DNA from 2 places in the Paenibacillus sp. FSL F4-0243 genome. Region 2 is predicted to be linked to the other one. Evidence: riboswitches for the same ligand, from Rfam matches in the RefSeq annotation. Region 2 holds a riboswitch; the other holds the start of a gene.

Region 1 (3,202 bases), 2.8 Mb from region 2:
CGTACACCTCCATGAATTCGTTGTAAACGCTTACCAAATACCCTAACATAGAATAATTTCAACGAGTACCTTACTAATTTGTGGTAAATTCATATATGAATTAGTGATTTGCAGTGATTCCAAAGTTATGGAGGGCAATCCAGTGAGCAGATTTCATTACATAGGCTCGGCTACAGAGCTTCCGTTAGGAGAAAGAGGCAGTGTACCGTCAGTAATGACATATAATGAAATGAAAAATTCCCCGGAGTATAAGAAACAAAGAGAGGCTCTGCGCCTGCAAGGTATAATTCCTTTGGATGACATCGCAGATCTGTCTCATTTAAGAGATGAGGACTGTCTTGTATACGACTCGGAAGAAGATGCAGCGGGTATTTTTATAGAGGAACTTGGGTATTGGAACGATGAGATTCGCAAGCATTTTCGGAGTCCGTATGTGTACCGGATTTCACCGAATTGGGGCGGCTTCTCTGTATCCCCTAAGCTAAAAGATACTCTACCGGGATCGTATAACGCCTCACTCAAGTGTTGTCGGGAGTTATTTAGGCTTATGACAGATTATGGGGTATCTGGTGCCGAGTTCGAGCTCTATACATGCTGGGCTGAGGAAGAAGGGCTCCCACGTAATAAAAAGTATGATCGAATCTTTGATTTGGCCTCTTTGTCACTGGAGGAGGGTTTTGAGCTGAGAGAAAAAGAGTATATTGTGGTTAGAATGATTTGATATTCAATAGGATTATCGCTAACTACTCGTTATACAAAAAACAAATATTGCATGACAAAAGCAACTATATTAGATATGATGAAGCATGGAAAAATTAATATTAGCAATAGGTGCCAATTATGAATGTTTCGGAAATACAATCATAGATTGGTTAAATGGAAAGCGGGTGTGAATCCCGCGCGGTCCCGCCGCTGTGAAAGAGGAGTCCTTGCAAGGTACCACTGGGAAACTGGGAAGGTAGCAAGGGTGATGATACTTGAGCCAGAATATCTGCCTGTTTCTGATACACCGTTAAACTCTACGAGCGATAGAGAGGTGTTTGATATAGTATATGCCTGCTATTGTTGCGGTTCACTATCTTAAACCTCTTGACGTTATGTTGAGTGGTTTTTTTGTAGTGCTATGAAAGTTTATTCTGTTTTTTAACATAGGAAGAGAAGGGAAGGGTTATGGAAACATGAAGAAAAATAAGTTTTTAGCTTGGTTACTTATTGTAGCAGTATTTATCACGACGTTCTCTACAAGTGTAATCCCGGCTCATGCGAATGAAGCAATTGCCGATAGTGCAGTTGTAACAACAGAGGTTGATCAAGCTCTAGTAGAGCAGATTAATGCGCTAGTACAAGAGCCAGATACAGAGAAGCCTACGATTTCAATAGAAGGTATACAAGATAAACAGGAAGTATCCAGTAAAGATGTAAGCTTCAAAGTAGTGGTTACAGACAATGTCTATAAAGACATTATTCCAGTAGTAAAGCTGAACCAAGTCGTTCTGTCAGCTACTAATGATGAGTACAAAGCATCTCTAAACCCAGGTAGTAACGTAATCGCAGTAACAGCTATAGATGGCGCAGGAAACAAAGCAGATAATGTAACCTATCAGGTTACTTATAAAATCACTGCTAAAGAACAGTTAGATAAAAGCTTGGCCTACATCGTTAACACCGTAAAGAATCCTTCATTTGGAACAGGTAGCGGAGAATGGTCGATTCTTTCTCTAGCACGTGCGAACTACAAAGTACCAAGTGGTTATTATGATCTCTACTACAATAATGTAACTAAGATGGTTGAAAGTTTATTGGCAACAAATAATGGTAAACTCCACCCATATTTCAGTACAGAGAATTCCAGAGGGATTTTAGGTCTTGCATCTATCGGAAAAGATATCACGAATGTTGCAGGATATGATCTGAGAACTGCGCTCGCTGATTATCAATTGGTTAAGAATCAAGGGATTAATGCTCCTATATTTGCTCTGATTGCCTTAGATACTCGAAATTACGATATTCCTGTAGTTGAAGGGGATAAAGAGCAAACCACAAGAGAAAAACTGATTCAGCTCATTTTAAGTAAAGAAATAACCAATGGTGGATGGGCTTTTTTTGGTTCTCGGGCCGAAGTCGATATGACTGGAATGGCCGTACAAGCTCTTGCGCCTTATTATGATAATCCGAATGTAAAAGCTGCTGTGGATCGGGCAGTCGCATGGTTGAAAGATAACCAAAACAGTCAAGGTGGATATTCAAGTAGCGAAAGCATCGCACAAGCTATTGTTGCTTTAACAGCAATTGGCATAGATCCACACAGTGACCCAAGGTTTGTTAAAGAGGGTAAATCCCTAATTGATGCGTTATTAGCCAACTCTGGACCTGATGGTGGCTTTAAGAGTAGACCAACAGGAGCAGTAAATGGTATGGCAACAGATCAAGGTACATATGCACTGGTTGCTTATGATCGTCTGATCAATCATAAGAATCGTCTATATGATATGTCTGACGAAAAGCCGGGACCTGTTCAACCAGAAGATCCGAAAGAAAAAGAAATAGAGTTACCTTCGGGTGATAAGCCGGAAGTTGTAATCAAAGATGATGCTCATGATTATATCATTCCGATCAGCTCTGGAGACAGCAACAAGGAAATAACGGTAGTTATTCCTAAAGATCAACAATCGAAGGTTAGTGTCAGTTTACTTAGTAACAGCGATCTTCCTCAGATAGAGGCTACCAAAGGTGACGTATCTGTAGTCATTCCAAAGGGTGCAAAAGTTACAAGTGGGGATGCCTCTGCGATTGAATTGATCTCTCCTTTAACAGGCACAGAATCTGAAATAAAAGATAGTCTGAACCAGGTTATTTCTCAGGACAAGAAGCTGGAGAACATTATCCAAGCTTTTTCCATGGGTGGCAATGCAAAGGTAGAATTCAGTCACTTTATTACGTTAACCTTTAAGGACCTTAAAGGAAAAGATGTAGCCTATATTCAAGACGGCACACCTCATGCGATTCAAAAATTTGCAAGTGACGCCTTAGGTTTGGCAAGCGGCAAGTCAGAGTATGCATACGATAATGGAAATGATTTAATCGTAAAAACCAATCACTTCACTGATTACATTGCGTACACCTCCAGCGCAGTACAAACACCTGGTGATGGTGGAAGTGGTACTGGCGAAGGTAACGGTAGTGGCAATGGCAACGTTGGCGG
Region 2 (3,202 bases):
TGCACGAGTACATCCAGACCCAGCTTTTCTTGGAAAGTGATTGCATCTGCAATCTGCTCACGAACGAACCCGTCGTAACGCTCTTGATTCCATACGCCTTTACGCCATTTCAACCTTGCCTGGCGCACTTCTACAGTCTGTGGAAAGCTTCCGATTGTTGTCGTTGGCAGAAGTGGCAGCTGCCACTTCTCCTGCTGCACCTTCAGGCGTTCAGCAAAAGGTAGGCTACGTTGGTCTGGTAAATCTGTAAGTCCGAGAACTTGCTCGGCCACATCCTTACGACCGCGTTCAGGAAGTGCACGGAAGGCAGTAAGGGCTTCACGACTGGCTGTCAACGCAGCAGCAGCTTCTGCTGTACCCTCTAAGGCTGCAGCAAGCAGGCCAAGCTCTCTAAGCTTCTCATCAGCAAAAGCTAAAGCAGCCTTAACGGTGGCCTTCAGCTTCACCTCACCCTGAACAGTAACCGGAACATGCAGCAAACTGCAAGAAGGCTGTAGAAGAAGACGGTCAAGCGGTACATGTACACTCAGCTTCTCGATTAGCTGCAGCTTAGCATCCAGATCCGAGCGCCAGATGTTGCGTCCGTCAATAATACCCGCTCCCAGCCACTTATCCTCAGGCCAGCCAAGACGTTCAATCGATGCCAGGTTCGTCCCGCCATCATGGACAAAATCAAGACCTAAACCTTGTACCGGAAGCTTGAACAGTGCCTCCAGCGGTTCAGCAGCTTCAAAGTAAGTCTGCAGAATAATATTTAATCCAGGCACGGATTCAGCAATTTCTGTGTAAATCGAGTTAAGTAAGGATAATTCTGATTCATTAATTCCTGTAACAATCGCTGGTTCATCAATTTGTACCCAGCTTACTCCTTCTTGCTTCAGTTCCTGCAACAGCTGAACGTAAACCGGAAGAAACCGAGCAGCAATCTTCGCAATATCCGCAGATGCAAATCCTTTTGACAACTTAAGGAATGTATAAAGGCCTAAAACCACAGGTTTACCCTCAATTCCCGCTTGGGACTTGGCAAAACGATAAGCAGCCAATGGTTTATTCTCGGTCAGACGCGGCGTTTGTGCACCGATCTCTGGAACGATGTAATGATAGTTCGTATTGAACCATTTAGTCATCTCGCAAGCGGTAGCCTCAGCATTTCCTCTAGCCATCGCAAAATAAAGATCAAGCCCAATATCGCCACCATCATACGCATAACGTGGAGGTACGATCCCGAACATTACAGCTGTATCTAGCACATGATCGTAGAACGTAAAATCATTTACCGGAATTAAATCAATTCCTGCCTCCTGCTGAGTCTTCAAATGCTGAAGCTGAATTCCTGTCATTTCAGTACGGAACGCTTCCTCATTTATTTTTCCCGCCCAGAAGGCTTCCAACGTTTTCTTCCACTCGCGGTTTTTTCCGATTCTTGGATAGCCAAGATTGCTTACTTTTACTTTGTTCGTCACTTTGCAGCTCCCCTTCTCCATCTTCTTATTTTGGACTCGATATCACTTGTATTCCTTTAAAAAAGAGCGCCCTTCCCTAAAAAAGTCAAAGGGAAAGACGCCCATAATATACCTATGGTTAACGTCTAACACCTTCCTATCCTCCGTAGGTGAAGCAGTGCTGTTGAAACAGGCAGGTCTCCTGGCTAGCGGTGTCAGCATCCTTAGCAGTCTTCCCAGCAGTAGTAAATTGCCAGTGACATATGTTGCTATGGACTCTTCCGTTACAGTGGCGGGACCGCATCGGCTTCAAACCGAATTTCCCTATTAAGCCTACCGAATTACTAATTTCCGGCAAGCACCTGTCTCCGATATTGTCAAGCTAAAACGCCATCAGCATCTTTTTAAGGACGGTAAGCGTTTATGCGAGAATTATAAGGATAAAGTGAGTGTCTTAAATCTGATGTCATCATACGTGAAAGCCCCCGTCATCTGCAATAGATTACGGGGGCTTCTGTTATATCGATTCCTTATAACGGATTTAGAAAAACACGAAATATACTACTGCAGCAAGTACTATGCGATATATAGCAAATGGTAAAAGCTTAATCCGGTTGATCAATTTCAAGAAGAAACGCATTGATAATAGTGCAAATACAAAGGCACTGATAAAGCCTGCAATGAAGAACGGCAGGGCATCGATGGTGAAATATTGCCAGTTCTTCATCAGTGAGAGTAAACTGGCGCCTGCCATGATTGGAACAGCCATAATAAACGTGAAATCAGCAGCAGCGCGATGACTCATACCCAGAAGAACACCACCAGAAATCGTCGACCCGGAACGAGAAAATCCCGGCCACAAGGAGAAGCACTGGACCAGACCAACACCTAGCGCCTGCTTATATGTAATCTGATCGACACTCTCCGTTTGAATCTTCTTTGGTCCGAATAGATCCGCAATAATCATTAATACAGCACCGACTACTAGACCGATTAACACGGTGGATGTAGAGAATAAATGCTCGTCAATATAATCATTAAACAGAACCCCCAGCACGCCTGCTGGCACTAAACCTACAAGCACCTGTGTAAGCTTAAGGTGGCCGCCTTTTTCAAGCTGTGGTTGTTGCTCGGTTACAGGATCCAACTGCTTGCGGCTGAAGCGCTTTAAGCCCAGCAATTCAATGAACCTATTTCTAAAAATAACTACAACTGCTAATATTGACCCCAGCTGTATAACCACTTTGAACGTATTGGCCGTATATTGTCCAAATAACTCTGTCGATTTTAACCACATATCATCAACAATAATCATATGACCTGTGGAGGATACCGGAGCAAATTCAGTCAATCCTTCAACAATCCCCAAAATAATAGCTTTAATAATCGTTAATAGCTCCATTTGTTCTCCTCCTTTTAATCATAACTTTTAACTATAAGTCCTTCTCGGCTCAACCTTCGGTGTTCATTTTCCGGCTGCGCTTGCGGAAGAACAAATACCCAAGGATCACTACCCCACCTGCAAGAAGCACGTACACTACGTTGGAGTACATATCCATATACATGGCGATGTCTTCCCAGGACTCACCCAATGCCGCACCAATAAGCACCAGCAATAGATTCCATCCCAGCGTACCAATCGTTGTGAAGATCATAAACACTCCAAATTTCATGCCCGACATCCCTGCAGGGATCGAAATCAAACTACGCACTAGTGGAACCATCCGACAAAATAATACGGTCCAATAGCCATATTTGTC

Evidence for each region. Region 2 has a riboswitch for cobalamin ahead of metE (5-methyltetrahydropteroyltriglutamate--homocysteine S-methyltransferase). Riboswitches for the same ligand answer to the same signal wherever they lie in the genome.
Region 1: it holds a riboswitch for cobalamin, as region 2 does, so the genes downstream of both, NSS87_RS03955 (S-layer homology domain-containing protein) here and metE (5-methyltetrahydropteroyltriglutamate--homocysteine S-methyltransferase) in region 2, are expected to answer to the same signal.

Annotation. Positions count from the first base shown of each region.
Region 1 covers NZ_CP150151.1:905,671-908,872, forward strand. The annotation lists gene NSS87_RS03950 (hypothetical protein) at 143-721, shown strand; cobalamin riboswitch at 813-1,014, shown strand; gene NSS87_RS03955 (S-layer homology domain-containing protein) at 1,179-3,202, shown strand, end outside.
Region 2 covers NZ_CP150151.1:5,091,726-5,094,927, forward strand. The annotation lists gene metE (5-methyltetrahydropteroyltriglutamate--homocysteine S-methyltransferase) at 1-1,484, opposite strand, end outside; cobalamin riboswitch at 1,617-1,823, opposite strand; gene NSS87_RS22760 (undecaprenyl-diphosphate phosphatase) at 1,984-2,844, opposite strand; gene NSS87_RS22765 (DedA family protein) at 2,894-3,202, opposite strand, start outside.